Regions from separate parts of the Streptomyces speibonae genome, predicted to be linked through region 1. Evidence: riboswitches for the same ligand, from Rfam matches in the RefSeq annotation. Region 1 holds a riboswitch; each other region holds the start of a gene.
What was found. A riboswitch is a leader RNA that binds a small molecule or an ion and turns the genes downstream of it on or off. The one in region 1 is predicted to bind cyclic di-AMP.
Positions count from the first base shown of each region.

Region 2: another riboswitch for cyclic di-AMP. It lies ahead of AC5L3C_RS03385 (M23 family metallopeptidase); the one in region 1 lies ahead of AC5L3C_RS22445 (LysM peptidoglycan-binding domain-containing protein).
Region 3: another riboswitch for cyclic di-AMP. It lies ahead of AC5L3C_RS32755 (C40 family peptidase); the one in region 1 lies ahead of AC5L3C_RS22445 (LysM peptidoglycan-binding domain-containing protein).

Region 1 covers NZ_OZ480260.1:4,948,618-4,955,622, reverse strand. The annotation lists gene AC5L3C_RS22465 (Ppx/GppA phosphatase family protein) at 1-45, opposite strand, end outside; gene AC5L3C_RS22460 (DUF501 domain-containing protein) at 42-629, opposite strand; gene AC5L3C_RS22455 (FtsB family cell division protein) at 661-1,140, opposite strand; gene eno (phosphopyruvate hydratase) at 1,242-2,528, opposite strand; gene AC5L3C_RS22445 (LysM peptidoglycan-binding domain-containing protein) at 2,796-3,497, opposite strand; cyclic di-AMP (ydaO/yuaA leader) riboswitch at 3,502-3,670, opposite strand; gene AC5L3C_RS22440 (transglycosylase family protein) at 3,926-4,798, opposite strand; gene AC5L3C_RS22435 (cytochrome P450 family protein) at 5,066-6,355, opposite strand; gene AC5L3C_RS22430 (nucleoside triphosphate pyrophosphohydrolase) at 6,624-7,005, opposite strand, start outside.
Region 2 covers NZ_OZ480260.1:821,167-828,171, forward strand. The annotation lists gene AC5L3C_RS03375 (MBL fold metallo-hydrolase) at 1-291, opposite strand, end outside; gene AC5L3C_RS03380 (SGNH/GDSL hydrolase family protein) at 475-1,260, opposite strand; gene AC5L3C_RS03385 (M23 family metallopeptidase) at 1,476-2,411, opposite strand; cyclic di-AMP (ydaO/yuaA leader) riboswitch at 2,414-2,578, opposite strand; gene AC5L3C_RS03390 (tyrosine-protein phosphatase) at 3,009-3,806, shown strand; gene AC5L3C_RS03395 (DUF6126 family protein) at 3,829-3,942, opposite strand; gene AC5L3C_RS03400 (helix-turn-helix domain-containing protein) at 3,999-4,622, opposite strand; gene AC5L3C_RS03405 (aspartate aminotransferase family protein) at 4,707-6,122, opposite strand; gene dxs (1-deoxy-D-xylulose-5-phosphate synthase) at 6,119-7,005, opposite strand, start outside.
Region 3 covers NZ_OZ480260.1:7,245,665-7,252,669, forward strand. The annotation lists gene AC5L3C_RS32725 (adenosylmethionine--8-amino-7-oxononanoate transaminase) at 1-1,136, opposite strand, end outside; gene bioB (biotin synthase BioB) at 1,129-2,310, opposite strand; gene AC5L3C_RS32735 (8-amino-7-oxononanoate synthase) at 2,458-3,585, shown strand; gene AC5L3C_RS32740 (DUF397 domain-containing protein) at 3,657-3,881, opposite strand; gene AC5L3C_RS32745 (helix-turn-helix domain-containing protein) at 3,891-4,751, opposite strand; gene AC5L3C_RS32750 (ATP-binding protein) at 4,964-5,431, shown strand; gene AC5L3C_RS32755 (C40 family peptidase) at 5,496-5,969, opposite strand; cyclic di-AMP (ydaO/yuaA leader) riboswitch at 5,973-6,162, opposite strand; gene AC5L3C_RS32760 (hypothetical protein) at 6,509-6,817, opposite strand; gene AC5L3C_RS32765 (ATP-dependent Clp protease proteolytic subunit) at 6,825-7,005, opposite strand, start outside.

The sequences.
Region 1 (7,005 bases):
ACGGATGGAGTTCGTACCGCAGTCGATGGCGGCGACCCGGGTCACCGGCCCTCCTCCCGCGCCGTACCGGCCTCGGTCCCGGTCTCCGTCTCGGCCCCGGTCTCCGTCTCGGTCCCGGGAAGGGTCACGCAGGGGCCCTTGCTCCACCACTGCGGCAGCATCGCCAGCGCCTCGTCGCCCAGCGGGTTGACGCCGGGGCCTGCGGCCAGCGAGTGGGCGACCAGGACGTGCAGGCACTTCACCCGGTCCGGCATGCCGCCCGCGCTCGGGAAGTTCTTCAGCTCCTCGATCTCGTCGCGGCGGCGGATGTAGTCCTCGTGCGCCGCCCGGTACGCGGCCGCCAGCACCGGGTCGGTGCCCAGCCGCTCCGTCATCTCCTTCATCACGCCGTTGGCCTCCAGCGTGCCGATCGCGGAGTTCGCCCTCGGGCATGTCAGGTAGTACAGCGTCGGGAAGGGGGTGCCGTCGGGCAGTCTCGGCGCGGTCTCCACGACGTCCGGCTGTCCGCAGGGGCAGCGGTGGGCGATGGCGCGCAGCCCGCGCGGCGGCCGGCCCAACTGCTGCTTGAAGGCCTCGACGTCCGCGTCGGTGGGCTCGGTGCGCGGGGTCGTGGGCGGAGGGGTTTCCATCTGTGTCTCTTCTACGGCTTTCTGCAAAGGGTCACTGGGTCGCTGCGGCGTCGGACTTGTCGACGCCGTCCCAGACGTTCGAGTACCAGGGCCGGTCGGCCGCCTCCAGGTCCGTACGCGACTCCCCGTCCGGGTCCTGGTCGACGACGATGTAGCCGGTCTCGCCGGGCATGACGTAGTGCAGGCGCCGGCGGATCTCCTGCTCGGCGTAGGCGTCGTCCTGCCAGCGCGCCTTCATGTCGCGCAGCCGTTCGACCCGCTGGCGGGTCTCTTCCTGCTCCTGCTCGAGGTCGGCGACGTCCGCCCGCTGGGAGACGTACTGCCGCATGGGGTAGGCCAGGGCCACCACCAGCGAGCAGACCACCAGCACGAGCAGCGCCGCCCGTCCGGTCAGCCGGGAGCGGCGGGCCTGCCGGCGGGTCTGCGAGCGGTAGACCCGGGCGGCGGTCTGCTCGCCGATGAGCCGGATCCTGGTCGCGGTGGAGAAACGGTCCCGGTCCTTCGCCGCCATGATCCCGCCTCTCGTTCCACCGTCACACGCGCGTACGTCCCCGCACACGGTACGGGACCGAGTACGGGGACGTACGTACGACGCCGCCTGCGAACGGGCGCTCAGCCCTCGGAGCGGAACCGCGGGAAGGCGCTGCGGCCGGCGTAGACCGCGGCGTCGTCGAGGATCTCCTCGATGCGCAGCAGCTGGTTGTACTTGGCGACGCGCTCGGAGCGGGCCGGGGCGCCGGTCTTGATCTGGCCGCAGTTGGTGGCGACGGCCAGGTCGGCGATGGTGACGTCCTCGGTCTCGCCGGAGCGGTGGGACATCATGCACTTGAAGCCGTTGCGCTGGGCCAGCTCGACGGCGTCCAGGGTCTCGGTGAGCGAGCCGATCTGGTTGACCTTGACCAGCAGGGCGTTGGCGGCGCCCTCGTCGATGCCGCGCGCGAGCCGCTCGGGGTTGGTGACGAACAGGTCGTCGCCGACGAGCTGGACCTTGTCGCCGAGCTTGGCGGTGATGGTCTTCCAGCCCTCCCAGTCGTCCTCGAACAGCGGGTCCTCGATGGACACGAGCGGGTAGGCGTCGACGAGCTCCGCGTAGTACTCGGTCATCTCGGTGGCCGAGCGCTCCTTGCCCTCGAAGGTGTAGACGCCGTCCTTGTAGAACTCGGAGGCGGCCACGTCCAGAGCCAGGGCGATCTGCTCGCCGGGGGTGTAGCCGGCCTCCTTGATCGCCTCGAGGATGAGGTCGAGGGCGTCGCGGTTGGAGCCGAGGTCGGGGGCGAAGCCGCCCTCGTCGCCGAGGCCGGTGGCCAGGCCCTTGCTCTTCAGGACCTTCTTCAGCGTGTGGTAGACCTCGGCGCCCCAGCGCAAGGCCTCGGAGAAGGACTCCGCACCGATCGGGGCGATCATGAACTCCTGGATGTCCACGTTGGAGTCGGCGTGCGAGCCGCCGTTCAGGATGTTCATCATCGGCACCGGCAGCAGGTGCGCGTTGGGGCCGCCCAGGTAGCGGAAGAGCGGGAGGTCGCTGGCCTCGGAGGCGGCGTGGGCGACGGCGAGCGAGACGCCGAGGATGGCGTTGGCGCCGAGGGAGCCCTTGTTGTCGGTGGCGTCCAGGTCGAACATCGCCTGGTCGATCAGGCGCTGCTCGGTGGCGTCGTAGCCGACGAGCTCCGGACCGATCTGCTCGATGACGGCCAGTACGGCCTTCTCGACGCCCTTGCCCAGGTAACGGCCGGCATCGCCGTCACGGAGTTCGATGGCCTCGAAGGCGCCCGTGGAGGCGCCGGACGGGACGGCGGCACGACCCGTGCTGCCGTCGTCGAGGCCGACCTCGACCTCGACCGTGGGGTTGCCTCGGGAGTCCAGGATTTCCCGGGCTACGACGACGTCGATGGACGGCACGAGCATCTCCTTCTTGGATGTGACGCGGGTGAGCAAGGCCACGAGGGCCCTGCGGGACTGAGCCTAACCGGCTCCGGGCGTTCGGCCACGCTGCCGCCCACCTCATGGACAGAACCGAGCGTAGATTGTTTCTGAACGGAACAAAGTGGTTCCGGGAAACCGTGACCGGAAAGCGACGCACGCACATGACCCCGCCCCGGTGCGTACGGGGGGAGACGCACCGGGGCGGGGAGCCCGTGGGGACGGGGTGGGACCTGCGGCCTTGCCTTACTTCAGGTGCAGCTGCTGGCCCGGGTAGATCAGGTCGGCATCCTGGACGATGTCGTCGTTCAGCTTGAACAGCTCGGTCCAGCCGCCCTCGACGTCGTGCTCCGCGGCGATGGAGCTGAGAGTGTCGCCCTTGACGACCTCGTACTCGCCGTCGCCCTTCTCGACCTTCTTGCCGGTGGGCGTGGTGACGGTCTTCTTCTCGGCCTTCGGCTGGGCCTGCTCGGCGGCCGGGCGCTCGGCGGAGCGGGAGGCCTTCTGCTCGCTCTCGCGGGGCTGGGTGCTCTGCGCGGAGCCGGCCGAGTCGCCGGCGGAGGAGCCGGTGTAGGCGGCGTTGGACAGGTTCTTGCCGCAGACCGGCCAGGCGCCCTTGCCCTGGCCCGCCAGGACCTTCTCGGCTATCTCGATCTGCTGGGCCTTGGTGGCCCGGTCGGCGGTGGCGGCGTACTTGGTGCCGCCGTAGCCGGCCCAGGTGGAGGCGGAGAACTGCAGACCGCCGTAGTAACCGTTGCCGGTGTTGATGGACCAGTTGCCGCCGGACTCGCACTGGGCGACGGCGTCCCACTCGGACGCGGTGGCGGCGGAGGCGTTGCCGGCCGCCATCAGCGGGGCGGCGACGGCGGCGGAGGCGACGCCGGCGACGGCGATCGCGCGGGTGGCCTTGGACGGACGACGGTGCTTGCCCTTGCCGGAAAACAGCATGGATGGATCCCCTCACCGACGCCTGCGAGGTGAGCTGTCGGGTTCGGGCCGGTTGAGTTGCCCGGCCGCGTCCCTCCCGGGAGGCGGCTCCACCCCAAGCCCGAACCGGTGTCAATCACCGGAAAGGGCACTTACCTTGGGTCCCCCGCTCCTGCCTACGGCGCATGACGCGACGACTGTTCCCGTGTCGCCGCCGGCAGGATTCGGCGTGGCGGCAACCGGGGCCCGCGATGGCGAGCGGTCACGACCGTAGTCACGGATTTCGCGGAATATCAAAGACGATCACGGCTTCTGAGACCTATCTCTCACAGCCTTTAAACCGGACATTCAGCGCGAAACATGACTCCAACTGACCTTCCGGCCGGGCGATTTCGGATGCCGCTTTTCGCCCGGTTCGACCGTGCCGCCACACTCCTGACCGGCTGGATCTAGCCCAGGTCGATGCCGATGAGCTGAGCGTTCACGGTGTGCAGCGCGCGCCATCCGTCGTCGGCCGCAAGGGAGTCGGTGAGGGACGCCGCGCTGTCACCGGTGTCCGCTGCCGAGGAGCCGGTCCCCGCACTGCCCCAGGCGTCGAGTCCGCGTGCGTGCCGGCCGGACGACTCGGACTCGCCCTCCTCGCCCTCGCCCTCGTCGGCGCTCGCGCCGCGGTGGCGGCCGGCGCCCTCGTCGCTGTCCGCCGAAGAACGGTCGCTCTGCTCCGCCTTGTCCGCCTTGTCGCCGTCGGACGTGGCCGAGGCGGAGGGGGAGGCGCTGCCGCCCGGGCTCTTGTCGCCGTCCTCGTCACTGCTCGACGGACTGCTCGACGGGGTCGACTTGCCGGGTTCACCCGATTCGTCACCCGAACCCTCCGGGGTCTCCTTGCCCCTGTCCGTGCCGTACGAATCGTCGGAGGGCGTGTAGGAGGGCGAGGAGGACGTACGGCCCGTTCCCGACGATCCGGACGAGTTCGACGAGCCGGACGTGCCGGTGTCGACGTCGGCCGCGGGAGAGTCCTGGTTCAGACCGGAGAGCAGGCCGCAGGTGCGCCAGGCCCCGACGCCCTGGTCGGCGAGGATCGCCTCGGCCACGGCTATCTGCTGGCCGCGGCTGGCCTGGTCGGCGCTGGGCGCGTAGTCGAGGCCGCCGTACTTCTCCCAGTCCTCCTGGGTCAGCTGCAGGCCGCCGTAGTAACCGTTGCCGGAGTTCTGGCTCCACTTGCCACCGCTCTCGCACTCGGCGACGCGGTCCCAGGTGGAACCGTCGGCCGCGCTGGCGCTGCCGGCCCCGAGGAGCGGGATCGCGATGGCGGAGCCGGTCACTCCGGCTGTGACGAGGAGAGCCGGCGCCTGGCGGGGGCGACGGTGTCGACCGTTCCCGGAGAGCATGCGGAGACCTTTCACACGACGACAAAGACCGGCGCGGCGATGGAAGCCCGTGACGGAGTGCCGCACTTGAGAGGTGAAAGTATCCGCAGACGATCACTTGTCACAAGTTAATGCCGCGCAGATCACGTGAAGATCACAGACTTGAGGGTCTGTCATGTTTACGCCGGCCCGCCTCGGGGCAGTGGGCCGGAGCCCGGTCTGTCACTTTTGCGGGGGAGTGAACTCCACCGGAAGCGTGCGCAGACCGCGCATGATGAGCCCGCCGCGCCACCGGAGTTCCTCCGGTGCCCCCGCGAGCCGCAGATCGGGCAGCCGGGTCAACAGCGTGGCGAGCGCGGTCTGCCCCTCCAGACGGGCCAGCGGGGCACCCAGACAGTAGTGAATTCCGTGGCCGTATCCCAGATGCTGGTTGTCGCGCCGGCCCAGATCGAGCACATCCGGGTCGGCGAACCGCTCCGGATCCCGGTCCGCGGCGGCGAGCACGACGAGCACCGGGTCGCCCGCGGCGATGCGCTGCCCGCCGATGGTGACCGGCTCGGTGGCGAACCGCCAGGTGGCCAGTTCCACCGGGCCGTCGTAGCGCAGGAGTTCCTCGACGCCGGTCTCCAGCAGCCCGCGGTCCCCTGCGGCGAGCGCCCGCTGCAGGCGCTCGCGCTCGCCGGGGTGGGTGAGCAGGGCGTAGGTGCCGTTGCCGATCAGGTTCACGGTGGTCTCGAAGCCCGCGAACAGCAGGATGAACGCCATGGCGGCGGCCTCGTTCTCGGTGAGGTGCTCACCGTGGTCGGAGGCGCGGATCAGACCGGAGATGAGGTCCTCGGCGGGGGCGGGCTCGGCGGGCAGGGCCTCGCGCTTACGGTGGATCAGCTCGGCGAGATAGCCGCGCATCTTCTTCACCGACCGGGCGACCCCGCCGCGCGGGCCGCCGCCGTGACGGATCATCATGCCCGCCCAGTCCCGGAAGTCGTCCTGGTCCTCGCGCGGGACGCCGAGCAGGTCGCAGATGGCGTAAATGGGGAGGGGGAAGGCGAACTCGTGGATGAGGTCGGCGGAGCCCCGGTCGGCGAAGTGGTCGATGAGTCCGTCGGTGAGCTCCTGCACGCGGGGGGCGAACTCCGCGACGCGGCGCGGGGTGAACGCCTTGCTGACGAGGCGTCGCAGCCGGGTGTGGTCCGGCGGATCGATGTTCAGCAGATGCGTCATCAGCTCCGCCTGGCGCTCCCCGGGGATGCCGGTCCTGCCCTTGGCGTGGGCCGGCTCGTCGTGGTGCGCGGGGTTCTTGGACAGGCGGTTGTCGGCGAGGGTCTGCTTGGCGTCGGCGTACCGCGTGACCAGCCAGGCCTCCACTCCGCTGGGCAGCCGGGTCCGGTGCACGGGGGCGTGCTCGCGCAGCCAGGCGTAGGCGGGGTAGGGGTTCGCGGCGAACTCCCGGCTGAACAGCTCGGGGTGCGGACGGTGGCCCTGCGGGGCGGCGGGGCGGGGCTGGTCTGACATGGGCTGAACCTAGAGCTCGGAGGGCTGGGGACGTCGGGCGGGTGCGGGTGGGTGGGGGCCGGGCGCGCAGTTCCCCGCGCCCCTGTACACACGGACGCCGGGAACGCCGGGCAGGTGCGGGTGAGCGGGGGCCGGTCGCGCAGTTCCCCGCGCCCCTGTACACACGGACGCCGGGCAGGTGCGGGTGAGCGGGGGCCGGGCGCGCAGTCCCCCGCGCCCCTGGGTGTGTCGGACCGGGCGTGGGGAAGGAGCCAGGGGGCGCCGCCGCTCAGTCCGCTGGGCCTTCCTCCGTCGCGCGGATCGCGTCGCGGTAGGTCCGGGCCGCCGCTCGCAGCGCCGCCTCCGGGTCGGTCCCCGCCGCCTCCGCCCGCGCCGCCAGCGCCAGCAGCTCGTAGCCGACCCCCTCCCCCGCCGGCAACGGCACCTCCAGCCCCGCCGTCCGCGCCCGCGACGCCAGTTTCGCCGCCAGTGCGAGGGCGGGCTGCCCCAGCGGCACGCCCTCCGTCACCGAGCTGCGCCGCTTCTCCTCCGCCTTGGTCCGCAGCCAGTGCGCCTTGACGTCCTCCGGCGTCTCCGCCCGCTCCTCGCCGAAGACATGCGGGTGGCGGTGGATCAGCTTGGCCACGATGCCGCCCGCCACGTCGTCGACG
Region 2 (7,005 bases), 4.1 Mb from region 1:
CAGCCCCGTGGCGGGCGGGCGGGAGATGTCGGCGAGGGTGGTCGGGTGCACCGGTATGCCGCCCGTGGGGGTGCGGCGGGACCGGCTGTCCCGGTCGAGGAAGAGCTTGGCCAGGTCCAGCTTCGAGCCCGAGGGACCGATGGTGACGGAGCCGCCCGGGTTCTGGAACACACCGTCCTTGAAGTGCGGGGATCTGCGGATGCGGGCCATGCGCTCACCGCTCGGGTCCACACCGAAGGCTTCGGGCCGCAGGGCACGCGGCCCTGGGCCAAGGAGACGGTAACCGGCCACGCTTCCTCCAAATGGAGTGGGTCAGGCGTTCCATTATGTGGGGACGGTGCGGCACCGCGGCGCGAGCTGCGGACGCGGCCACTGTGACGGGCGGCACACCATGAACACGTCCGTGCATCCTCCGACGCAGTGGCCGGCCGCAGTGTCCAGTCCTCCATGATCATCACGCTGTCGCGCGGGGGTTCACGCCACCGAGGCGATCCGCAGTTTGATGTCGTCCGGGGAGAGGGTGCCCTTGGCGGTCACGTGGTCGCCGGAGGACTCACCGCGCAGACGGCGGCCGATCCATGGCACCAGGTACTCGCGGGCCCAGTGGACGTCGTCGCGGCGGACCTCGAGGGTGCCGCGGACCGGCAGCGGCGGCCAGGGCTGCTCAGGGTCGGCGGGGACCTCGAGGCCGAGGGCCTGTCCGGCGCGGAGCGCCACCCGGGTGTGGCCCTCGGGCGACAGGTGCAGCCGGTCGGCGTCCCAGGCCCTGCGGTCCTGGACGCTCTTGAGGGACCACAGGTCGAGCACCGGGCAGCCGTAGCGGTCGGCGACGGCCCGGACATGTCCGTTGTAGGTGGCGATCTTGCCGCGCAGATGCTTGAGCAGGGGGACGCCGCGGGTGTCGAACCCGGTCGTCACCAGGACCGTGCCGGCCGCGGGCGCGAGCGCGGCGACGGCCCGCTCGAAGCGTTCGGCGACCTCGTCCGGGTCGGTGCCCGGGCGGAGGATGTCGTTGCCGCCCGCACAGAACGAGACCAGGTCGGGGGCGAGTTCCACGGCCCTCGGGAGCTGGTCCGCCACGATCTGGTCCAACAGCTTCCCGCGCACCGCGAGGTTGGTGTACTCGAAGTCACCTTCGGGCCGGCGGTCTGCGAGCAGCACGGCGAGCCGGTCGGCCCACCCGACGAACGCCCCGTCGGGACCGGGGTCGCCGACCCCCTCGGTGAAGCTGTCCCCCAGCGCCACGTACGACCCGATCACTCTTCTGCTGTCACTTCTCGAATCGTCTGCCACAGCAGCTCATGATTCACCCTCGAATGTGACCTACGCGACCGTAGGGGAGGGTTGACGAGCGGTGAGATAAGCCACTCCCACAGTGTCGCCCTGCCGGGAATACACGGGAATACACCGGAGGCCGGACCCGGGGATCGGGGTCCGGCCTTCGGCGCGCGTGTCAGGAAGGTCGCCGCAGGGGGTCAGATGGAGACGCCCTTGGAGCGGAGGTAGGAGATCGGGTCCACGTCCGAGCCGTAGTTCGGGCTGGTCCGGATCTCGAAGTGCAGGTGCGGGCCGGTCGAGTTGCCGGTCGAGCCGGAGAGACCGACCTGCTGGCCGGCGCTCACGGTCTGGCCGGCCGAGACCGACAGCGAGGACAGGTGGGCGTACTGGGCGTAGTAGCCGTCGCTCAGCTTGATGACGACCTGGTTGCCGTACGCGCCGGCCCAGCCCGCGGAGACGACCGTGCCGTTGCCGACCGCCTTCAGGGAGGTGCCGGTCCCGACGCTGAAGTCGACACCGGTGTGGTAGCCGCTGGACCACATGCTGCCGGCCACCTTGTAGGCGGTGCCGATGCCGCCGCCGGGCACCGGGGAGCTGTAACCGGAGGCGGCCTGGTTGGCGGTGGTCTGCTGGGCCGGCTTCTCGGCGGGCTTCTCGGCGGGCTTCTCGGCCTTGGGCGCGGCGGGCTTCTCGGCCTTCGGCGCGGCGGGCTTCGCGGTCGCCGGCGAAGAGGACTTCTTCGGCGTGGCCTTGGCAGCCTCGCCGTCGAGGGTGAGCTTCAGGCCGGGGTGGATGAGCGACGGGTCGTCGCCGACGGCCTCGCGGTTGTCCGCGTAGAGCTGCTTCCAGCCGCCGTCGACGTTCTCCGCCTCGGCGATCTTCGCGAGGTAGTCGCCGGCCTTCACGGTGTACGTGCGGGACTGGTCGCCCTTTTCGGCGGTGGCCTGCTGGCCGGTGACCGAAACGGAAAGTGACTGGGCGGCCTTTTCGGGGGCCGCCTGCGGCGTGGCCGCGTGGGCGCCGGTGGCGCCGAGAAGCGGCAGGGCGAGTGCGGCGCCACCGGTTCCGGCGACGGCGATGGAACGGGTGAAACGCTGAGCCTTGGTACGGCGGTGCTTACCCTTCGCGGGCATGACGAATTCCTCTCCGGCGCCTGCGAGGTGAGCTGTCGGGTTCGGACTGGAGATGTCCGGCCGCGATGTCACGCGGCTTAACCCCAAGCCTGTTCCGGAGACCGGACCAGGCAGTCTTACCTGTGGGTCCCCCGCTCCTGCCGTACACGGGTCAGTGTGTGCGGGCTCCGGGCGGCGGCAGGATTAGGCGTCCGTCCGGATCGGTGGCGAACGTAAGCGACCCGGACGCGAGGGGACAAGCGGAGGTTCCCCGCGAAGGTGCTTTTTCCGTGATCCACAGGAGGAATTGACGTCACCGAGCGTCGATCCCGACGTGGATTGCGTTTCGAATTCCCTTGTCGTTCGCCGTCATTACGTGAGCATGGCGACAACACATCGTCACGGATATGACGATGCTCACGCACCCCATTCCCATCCCCCTTTCTTTCGGGGCGCATTATGGCGAAGTGAATTAATCGGACAGAACGCCTTAATGCTGCTATTACCGGATGCCGGACGCCGCGTGTGGACAACTCATTGCCCCAGGCAGGCATGTCGTATCGTCGAGTGACGCACGCCGACGAGCCGCGGCGGCGGCGCCGAGTGGGAGGAGTCCCCGTGACGCAGCAGATCCCGTCGACCGAACCCGAGCTGGCCGGAGTGCGCAACTTCCGCGACGTGGGCGGACTGCCGACCGTGGACGGTCGGCGGGTGCGGCACGGAGTGCTGTTCCGCAGCGGTCACCTGGCCCACGCGACCGCGGAGGACGCCGTCTTCCTCTCCTCGCTCGGGCTGCACACGATCTTCGACTTCCGCAACGCGGCGGACCAGAAACTGGAAGGGCCGGACGTCGCGCTGCCGGGGGTGCGCAATGTGAACCTGCCGCTCAGCGACCCGGCCGACGGCGCCGAGTTCTGGAAGATGGTCCGCGACGGCGACCTGGACCAGCTGCGCTCGATCCTCGCGGACGGCCAGGGCGCGGACCGGATGATCCACTCCTACCGGACGATCATCAAGGAGCGCACCGCCGAGCACGCCCAGGTGCTGCGCTCACTCGCCGAGGACAGCTTCCCGGCACTGATGCACTGCGCGGCGGGCAAGGACCGGGCGGGACTGTCGGTGGCGGTGACGCTGCTCGCGCTGGGGGTCGAGCGGGAGGCGATCGTGGAGGACTACCTGAAGTCCAACGCCAAGCACCGCCGTTACAAGGTGTACCGCAGCGGCGGCTCCGACTCGGCCTACTCCCCCGAGGTGATGGAGCTGCTCAGCCCGCTGTTCGACGCGCGGGCGGAGTACCTGTCGGCCGCCTTCGACACCGTCGAGGAGACCTGGGGCGGCGTGGACACCTATCTGGAGCGGGGCCTCGGCCTCACCGCCGGGGCCCGGGAGCGGCTGCGCGCGCGCATGCTCGACTGAGGGGAGCCGCGCCGCCCGGCGGCTACTTCTTGGGAGCCATCTCGAACAGGAAGTAGATGAAGGCCGCGAAGACGTGCCCCACCACCACGTAGACGAACAGCCGCACCCACAGGGCCCGGGGGATTTTGTCCTCCATGTCCTTGATGCCCGCGGTGTCCTTGCTGTCCTTGCTGTCCTTGCCGATCTTGCCGGTCATGGCGCCTCTCCGTGGATCGGGCCCAGGCACAGCGCGGCCGTGGGACTCTGCAGCAGGGTGTGGACGAACAGCAGCTCCACCCCGTCGGGGCCGGCCGCGGCGATACGGTGCGGGGTCAGCGAGTCGAAGTGCGCACTGTCACCCGGGTCGAGCCGGTGCAGTACGTCGCCGAGGCGCAGCCGCAGCCGGCCCTTGAGGACGTACAGCCACTCCTCGCCGGGGTGGACGCGCACGATGTCGCCCTGGGAGCCGCGCGGTACATGGACCCGCAGGGCCTGCATGCCGCGCCCGGACGCCCCGGCCGGCCAGTACGTCCAGCCGCCCGCCGCCGTGGGTTCCATGTCGGCGGCGCGGACCACGGCGTCCCGGCCGGCGGCCGCCTCCCCGAGCAGCTCGGAGACCGTCGTACCGTAGATCCCGGCGAGGGAGAGCAGCATCGGCAGCGAGGGCTGGCGCTGTCCGGTCTCCAGCCGGGAGAGATGGGCCGGCGACAGACCGGCCTCGCGGGCCGCGGCCTCGAGGGTCAGGGAGGCCCGTCGCCGCAGGGAGCGCAGCTGGGGCGCGATCGCGGGAAGGGCACCGGCCGGACCGGCCGGCGGCCCGGCGTCGGAGGAGCTCATGCCTCCATTGAGCCGGAGGGAGTGCCTCTGAGGCAATTTTCTTGTCTCAGAGGCAAACACGCTCGGTACGCCGGTCTTCTCCGGTCAGCGCGTGGCGACCGCCTGCTTCACCAGTGCCCGGCCGAACTCCCACATCAGACCGCCGTCGTGCGCGTCGTCCATGACCGCGACGAAGGCGCGCACGAACCGGTCCACGTCCGCCTCGTCGACGACGAGCGGCGGGATCAGTTTGATCACCTCCATGTGATCGCCGGAGACCTGGGTGAGGATCCGGTGCCGTTGCAGCAGCGGCACGACCACCATCTGCGCGAAGAGCCCCTTGCGGGCCGCCTGGAGCATGGTCCAGCGCGAGCGCAGCTTCAGCGACCGGGGCCGGCCGAACTCGATGCCGATCATCAGGCCCCGGCCGCGCACGTCGGCGAGCAGCTCGTAGCGGTCGGTCAGGGCGGCCAGCCGGCTCCGCAGCAGCTCGCCGGTGGTGCGGACATTGGCGATGATCTGCTCGTCCTCCATGACCGAGAGCACCGCCAGGCCCGCCGCCATGGCCTGGGCGTTGGCCCCGAAGCTGGCCGAGTGGACCAGCACCCGGTCCATCGACGAGAAGACCTTCTTGAAGATCCAGTCCTTGCCGATGGTGGCGCCCACCGGTACGTACCCGCCGGAGAGCGCCTTGGCCACGCACACCAGGTCCGGCTCCACTCCCACCTCGTGCTGGTAGGCGTAGAAGTCGCCGGTGCGGCCCAGTCCGGTCTGCACCTCGTCGGCGATCAGCAGCGCCTTGTGCCGGTGCAGCAGCTCCTGGGCGGCCCGCAGATAGCCGGGAGGCGCCTCGTGCACGCCCTTGCCCTGGATCGGCTCGACGATCAGCGCGGCGACGTCCTTCTTGCGCAGCTCCCGCTCCAGGGCGTCCAGGTCGCCGAGCGGCACGGCCGTGTCCGGCAGCAGCGGGGTGAACCCGTCCCGGAAGCCGGACTCGCCGTTGACGGAGAGGGAGCCGGCGGTCAGCCCGTGGAAGGCGTGCTCGCAGTACAGGACGCGGGGCCTGCCGGTCACGTAGCGGGCGAACTTCAGGGCGCCCTCGACCGCCTCCGTGCCGCTGTTGCCGAAGAACACCCGGTCCAGGTGGGGGCTGTGCGCGAGCAGCTTCTCGGCCAGCAGTCCGGGCAGCGGCTGGCAGTCGAAGCGGGTGAGGTCGGCGAGCTGGGCGTCCAGGACGTCGTGCAGCGCCTTGCGGACCACGGGGTGATGGCGGCCCACACCCATCACCCCGAACCCGGCGAGCATGTCCAGGTAGTCGTTGCCGTCGGCGTCCCAGAAGTGGGCGCCCTCGGCGCGCTCGTAGACCTTGTCGAAGCCGATGGTGTGCAGCATGCGCGGGAGCTGGTGGTTGAGGTACCGGCTGTGCAGCTCGTAGCGCTCGGCCCCGCGTTCGGCCAGCAGTGCGCCGAGGTCGAACGTGCCGGCGGGTGAGGACTCCGAGGCGGACTCCGCGGTGGTCATGCCTGGTGCTCCTGTGCGTCATGTGACTGTTTCGCGCGTTCTTCCCCGGCGGCGAGGCCCGCGCCGATCCGCCCGGCGACCTCGACGGGCGTGAGACCGATGTCGGCGAGCACCTCCCCGCGCTTGGCGTGCGCGAGGAACTGCTCCGGGATGCCGAACCGGCGTACCGGCACGTCGACCTCGGCGTCGCCCAAGGACAGCGCCACCGCCGAACCCACCCCGGCGGCCCGGCTGTTGTCCTCCACCACGGCCACCATGCGGTGACCGGCGGCCAGCGGCGGGAGGGCCGGGTCGACGGGTTTGACCCAGCGGGGGTCGACCACCGTGCATCCGATGCCCCGGGCCTCGAGCAGTTCGGCGGCCTGAAGACAGACCGGGGCCATCACACCGACGGCCACCAGCAGCACCTCGGGCGCGTCCGCGCGGTGCAGCACGTCCATGCCGCCGATCCGGTCCAGCGCCGGGATCGCCGGGCCCACCGACTCCTTCGGGAAGCGGATCAGGGTGGGGGCGTCGTCGACGCAGACCGCCTCGCGCAGCTGAGCGCGCAGCTGGTCGGCGTCGCGGGGTGCGGCTATCCGCAGGCCGGGGACGACCTGGAGGACGGACAGGTCCCACATGCCGTTGTGGGAGGGCCCGTCGGCGCCGGTGACACCGGCCCGGTCCAGGACGAAGGTCACCCCGCAGCGGTGCAGCGCCACGTCCATCAGCAGCTGGTCGAAGGCGCGGTTGAGGAAGGTGGCGTAGACGGCGAGGACCGGATGCAGGCCGCCCGTGGCCAGGCCCGCCGCGGAGACGGCGGCGTGCTGTTCGGCGATGCCGACGTCCCACACCCGGTCCGGGAACCGCTCGGCGAAGGCGCCGAGGCCGACCGGGTGCAGCA
Region 3 (7,005 bases), 2.3 Mb from region 1:
AGCACCCGGACGTCCCGCACCCCGGGCAGCCCGGCCGCCGGTTCCAGCCCTGCCCGCAGGCCCGTCCCGATCCGCTCGACCTCCGCGAGCCAGTCCTGCCCCAGCAGCAGCCCGATGGAGGCGCAGGCCACGGACGCCGCCAGCGGGTTGGCCATGAAGGTCGGGCCGTGGGCCAGCACCGGCACCTCGCCGCGCGAGATGCCCTCGGCCACCCGCGCGGTGCACAGGGTGGCCGCCATGGTCAGATAACCGCCGGTCAGCGCCTTGCCCACGCACATCACATCGGGCGAGACCGCCGCGTGCTCCGCCGCGAACAGTGCCCCCGTGCGCCCGAACCCCGTCGCGATCTCGTCGAACACCAGCAGCACGTCGTGCGCGTCGCACGCCTCGCGCAGCACCCTCAGATACGCGGGGGAATGGAACCGCATCCCGCCCGCGCCCTGCACCACCGGCTCCACGATCACCGCGGCGACGTCCCCCGCGTGGCGTTCGACCGCCGCGCACAGGCGGTCGGCGTAGGACTCCTCGTACCGGTCCGGCGGGGCGTCGGCGAACACCTGGGCCGGCAGCACGCCGGACCACAGCTCGTGCATCCCGCCCTCGGGGTCGCACACCGACATCGGGTGCCAGGTGTCCCCGTGGTAGCCGCCCCGCCACGTGAGCAGCCGCCGCTTCTCCGGCCGGCCCAGCGAACGCCAGTACTGCAGGCACATCTTCACGGCGACCTCGACCGACACCGACCCGGAGTCGGCGAGGAAAACATGCTCCAGACCATCGGGTGACATGTCGACAAGGAGCTTGGCCAGCCGCACGGCGGGCTCGTGCGTGAGCCCGCCGAACATCACATGGCTCATCCGCTCCAGCTGACCCCGCGCGGCCTCGTTGAGCACCGGGTGGTTGTAGCCGTGGATCGCCGACCACCAGGACGACATCCCGTCGACCAGTTCTCCCGAACCGTCGGCGAGCCGCAGCCGCACCCCGCTCGCCGACTCCACGACGAGCGGTTCCCGGCGGCCCGGCATGGGCCCGTACGGATGCCAGACATGACGCCGGTCGAGCTCCAGCAGCTCGGCGACCGACGCGACCGACGCGCCCGACGCGACCGACGCGGCGAGCGCGCCGGACGGCTCAGGCATTGGGGGCGAGATCCGTTCCGGCGCCCCGGCGGCGCACGGCGACCAGATCGCGGCGCGGCTCCTGCCCCGCGCTCCGTCCCGCGCCCGCCTCCGCGCCGGACGAACCGCACACCCCGCCGCCCTCGCGGGACCCGCAGCCGCCGTTCTCGTTGGACCCGCAGCCGCCGCCCGCGCGGTGCTCGGGCAGCGTCACCCGGTCGGTGCCCTCCACCTCGAAGCCCGCGTCCGCGATCATCTCCAGGTCCGCCCTGCCGGCCTGGCCCTCGCTGGTGAGGTAGTCGCCGAGGAAGATCGAGTTGGCCAGGTGCAGCGCGAGCGGCTGCATCGTGCGCAGATGGACCTCACGGCCGCCGGCGATCCGCACCTCGACGTCCGGGCAGACGAACCGCACCATCGCCAGGATCCTCAGGCACCGCTGCGGCGTCAGGTTCCACTCCGTGGAGAGCGGTGTGCCCTCCATCGGGATCAGGAAGTTGACCGGCACCGAGTCCGGGTCCAGTTCGCGCAGCGCGAGGACCACGTCGACCAGGTCCTCGTCGGACTCGCCCATGCCGGCGATCAGCCCGGAGCAGGGCGAGAGACCGGCCGCGTGCGCCTTGCGCACCGTGTCCACCCGGTCGGCGTACGTGTGCGTGGTCGTGATGTCCCCGTACGTCGCCTCCGACGTGTTGAGGTTGTGGTTGTAGGCGTCGGCACCCGCCTCGCGCAGCCGCTCGGCCTGTCCGTCGGACAGCAGCCCGAGACAGGCGCACACCTCCACGCCCTCGTTCTGCTCCTTGATCGCCTTGATGGTGTCGGAGACCCGGTCCACGTCGCGGTCGGTGGGGCCCCGGCCGCTGGCCACCAGGCACACCCGCTTGGCACCGCCCGCGAGCCCGGCGGCGGCCGCCTCGGACGCCTGGTCCGGCTTGAGCCAGGTGTACTTGAGGATCTCCGCCTTGGAGCCCAGCCGCTGGGAACAGTACGAGCAGTCCTCCGGGCACAGGCCGGACTTGAGGTTGACGAGATAGTTCAGTTTCACCCGCCGGCCGAACCAGTGCCGGCGCACCTTTCCGGCCGCGGCCACCACATCGAGCAGATCGTCGTCGGACGTCGCGAGGACGGCCAGCGCTTCCGCCCGGGTCGGCGTCTCGCGCCGAAGCCCCTTGTCCACCAGCGTGTTCAGCAGGTCCATGAGAGCCGATCCTGTCTTACGCGACCCGCTCGGGCCAAGGAGAGTTCGTACAACAGAGGCGCTCGACGGTGTGGGTATTGCCACACAGTGACCCGTCCGGCCTGCCGCTAGTGTCTGTTCACTGCCTACAAAATCCCCGGAGGAGCCATGGCGTTCGGATGGATCGACGAGCAGGCGGACGGGCGCCGCCGGGCAGGACTCGTCCGCACCCTGCGCCCCCGCCCCGCCGGCACGCCGCTGCTCGACCTGGCGAGCAACGACTACCTCGGGCTGGCCCGGCACCCCGAGGTCACCGAGGCCGCCGCGCGCGCCGCGCGGACCTGGGGCGGCGGGTCGACCGGCTCCCGGCTCGTCACCGGCACCACGGAACTCCACGCGGAACTCGAGGGCGAGCTCGCCCGTTTCTGCGGCACCGAGGCCGCTCTGGTCTTCTCCTCCGGCTACGCGGCCAACCTCGCGGCCGTCACGGCGCTCGCCCCGCACGGCTCCCTCGTGGTCTCCGACGCGGGCAACCACGCCTCCCTGATCGACGGCTGCCGGCTGGCCCGCGGTACGACACAGGTCGTGGCGCACAACGACCCCGACGCCGTGCGCAAAGCGCTGGACGGCCACGACGGGCCGGCCGTGACCGTGTCCGACACGGTCTTCTCGGTGGACGGCGACGCGGCCCCGCTGGCGGGGCTGGCCGAGGCGTGCCGGGAGCACGGAGCGGGCCTGGTCCTCGACGACGCGCATGGCTTCGGCGTGCTCGGCGACGGCGGCCGCGGCGCCCCGTACGCGGCGGGCCTCGCGGGGGCCGAGGACGTGGTGGTGACGGTGACGCTCTCCAAGTCGCTCGGCAGCCAGGGCGGAGCGGTGCTCGGCCCGGCCCGGGTGATCGGGCATCTGGTCAACACGGCGCGGACGTTCATCTTCGACACGGGGCTCGCCCCGGCGGCGGCGGGTGCGGCCCTGGCGGCGCTGCGGCTGCTGCGCCGCGAACCCGCGCGTGCGGCACGGGCCGGCCAGGTGGCACGCGCACTGCACGGCCGGCTGACGGCCGCGGGACTGGACGCGGTGCGTCCGGACGCCGCGGTCGTCTCCGTGCGTGCCCCTTCCCCGGAGCAGGCCGTGCGATGGGCGGCCGACTGCCGGGCGGCCGGCCTGTCCGTGGGCTGTTTCCGTCCTCCTTCCGTGCCCGACGGCATCTCACGGCTCAGACTGACCGCCCGCGCGGACCTGTCCGGGGCAGAGATCGAACGCGCTGTACGGGTGATCGGCGAAACGCGGCCATGAGTCGGCGGGGCACGGCCGTGCGTCGCGCGAGGTGACTGACGGTGTGTCGGACCGGTGGATGTGCGTCCCGGTCAGCGGACCGCGGTCACGAACTCGGTCCAGCTCCCGGGGGAGAAGAGCAGGGCCGGTCCGTCGGGGGCCTTGGAGTCGCGCACGGCGAGCAGTCCGGCCTGCGGGCCGGAGAGCGGCCGGGCCGTCTCCACACAGTTGTTGGCACCCGTGCTGTAGCTGCTGCGCAGCCACCGCACATCCCGCAGTGCGAGGCAGGAAGGGATGGTCCGAGGCGGTACGGGCATCGTGCCTCCTTACGCGCCGGCTGCTGCACCGGCGATGAAATCCAACGAGTCCTCGGGTGAAAGGGCGTGGATCGAAAGGGCGTTGAAGGCCTCCACGTAGGCCCGGAGGTCTTCTTTCCGCTCCAGATAGAGGCTACTCGTCAAGTGGTCGAGAACAACCACATCGAGATCAGAAGCGCGCGAAAACGAAAAGATGACGAAAGGACCGGTGACACCGATGTGCGCGCCGGCGGTGAACGGAAGGACCTGCAACCGCACTTGGGGCAGCCGCGCCGCCTCGACCAGCCGGATCAGCTGCCGGCTCATCACGCCGGGACCCCCGACCTCCCGCCGCAGCACCGCCTCGTCCAGCACCGCGCTCAGCTCCAGCGGCGGCTCGGCACGCAGCACGTCCTGGCGTGCCAGCCGCACCTCCACCAGGGCGTCCAGCCGTTCCTCCGGCACCCCCTCCAGAGCGGCCTCCGTCACGGCCCGCGCGTACTCGGGCGTCTGCAACAGACCCGGGATCACCGTGGTCTCCAGGGTGCGCATCCCGCTGGCCTGCGACTCCAGACTGATGAAGTCCCGGTAGGTGGGCGGCAGTACGCCCCGGTAGGCGTGCCACCAGTGGTGCCGGCCGCCGCCGTCACCGCTGCCCGACAGCACCAGCAGCAACTCCCGCAACTGCGGATCCGCCACGCCGTAGACGTCGAGGAGTAACCGCACATCGGCCGGTTTCACCCCACTGGTGCCGGTCTCGATCCGGCTCACCTTCGACTGGTGCCACCCCGCCAGCCGGGCCGCCTCGCCGCTGGTGAGTCCCGCCGAGGTGCGCAGCGCGCGCAATTCGGCGCCCAGTTTGCGGCGGCGCACCGCGGGACCGTGTTGCATGGGCTTCTCCTTACTCCTTCCGAGCCGCCCGGATACGGTCTCCCGTCGCAGAGTTCACCGCTTTGAGCGACAGATATATGCATATCTTGGTGGATCGCCGCCGTGTGCCGTGCGGTGATGGCACTCTGGCGACGAAGCACCAGTGCGGGACCGTACTCGAACCAGCCGCTCCGTGTCGGACTGCGGTTCCGTGGGAAAGGGACGACGTCGCCATGGCAGACCATCTGGAAGCATCCGTCACTCTGCCGAGCGATCCCGCCTCGGTCTCCGCCGCCCGGACCCATGTGGTGGGCACGCTGGAGGGATGGGGCATGCCGGCGGACACGGAGCTGTCCGACACCGTCCGGCTGATCGTCTCCGAACTCGCCACCAACGCGGTGCAGCACACGTTCGGGCAGTCACCCACGTTCACGGTGGACGTCGCTCTGGTCCGCGATGAACGGGTGCACATCGGGGTGACGGACAGCCACCCCCGGTTCCCCAAACGGCTGCCCGCCGCGGTGCAGCAGGACAACGGCCGCGGGCTCGTGATCATCCGCTGGCTGACCGCGGAATGCGGAGGAAGACTGAGGATTCGCCCCACGCGTGAGGGCGGCAAGACCGTCTCGGTCGAACTGCCGTGGACCTGGACCGTCCAGGCCGCCGAAGCGGTCACGGCGGCGGGACAGCAGGAGCCGTAGGACCCACGCCGGTGTGGGCCGGCGGGGCGGCGGCACGCCTCGGGTGCCGCCGCCCCCGCGGGGGTCAGCTCACCCGGCCGTACGAGACGCTCCGGGTCCAGATCGTCTGCAGCCGCACCACGTCCCCGGTCTTCGGGGCGTGCCAGATCTTGCCGCTCCCGGCGTAGATGCCGACGTGGTACACGTAACCGCCCGAATGGAAGAACACCAGATCCCCGGCCCTGCGGCTGCCGGCCGAGATGTGACGGGTCTTGTTGTACTGCTGGGCAGCGGTGCGGGGCAATTTCTTGCCCGCTTTCTTGAACGAATAGAGCGTCAGTCCCGAGCAGTCGAACCGGTACGGCCCGGCGGCACCCCACTGGTACGGCGAGCCCTTCTTGGAGGCTGCGACGCGCAGTGCCTTGGTCGCCGTGCTCGCGGCAGCCGCCTCCGAGGCGGCTCCGGGGACCACGAGTGAGCTGCCCACGGCAGCCAGGGTGAGAGCCGAGGCCGTGCCGGCCCGGGCCATGAGAGACGGGACACGATTGAGCGCAGTCATGCGCAACCCTTCGTCAGCCGCCTGTGAAGGATGACCTGTCGGATTCGGGCTGGCGAAGTGGCCCGGCCGCACGGATGCGGCTTCACCCCAAGGGCTGCTCGGAACGGACGTTCCGGCGGCCCGTCGTGCTTGGGTCCTCCACTCCTGCCGATCCACTCCTGTCGACCGGTCATCCGGGCGGCGGCAGGACTCGGCGTCCGCCCGGATCGCCCCGCCGCTGCGGCGGGGTCTTGTCGTCAGTCAGGGATCTTGGCTCATGGCGGGAGCGAAAACCCAATGGAACGTGGGGTTTGTGTTGTTACGCGCCACTCACCCGTTCGAGTGGCCCCTGTCGTGTTCGAACCGCCGTCCGGGGCTCGCGCAGCCCCGGACCAGCGATGCGATGCCCCATGTCGCCCCGTGGTCGCCTCCCTCGTGCAACTTGAGAAACCCGAAAACAGGAGGTTCGTCTACGCCGGACGGGGGTACGCCATTTGGTCCGTTTCAACCCCGGGCCGAGCGCACCGGCGCGCGGACCGTCGTCCGGGGAGTCGCGGGGGTCAACTCCCCGGCCCCGGCGGCAGTGTGACCCTGGCCGTACGTCGCTCGCCGTCCAGCACCCGCAGCGCGCGGGCCAGCGTGGCGGAGTGCATCTCGCTCTCGCCGCGCCGGTGCATCAGGGTCAGCGCGTCGCGCAGTGCGACGGCCTTGCCGACCAGCGCCTGGGCGGCGCGCAGGCTCCGGTAGGTGTCGCCGCCCAGGGCGGGGTTGACCCGGCCGAGCAGGTCGACGGCCTCGAGGTACCGGTCGATCAGCTCGGCCTCCGCGCGGGTCAGCGCGGGCAGCGGAGGAAGCTCCGGAGGCAGCATGCGCGCCTCACCTCGCGCCGGTGGCCGGGTGGACACCCCTGCGGTGGGGCACGATCCGGTCCGCCAGGCCGTGGTCGACGGCGCCCTGCGCGTCGAGGACCGTGTCCCGCTCGAGGTCGGTGCGGACCTGCTCCGCCGTGCGGCCCGTGTGCCGCACGAGCATCTCCTCCATGCGGGCCCGGATCCGG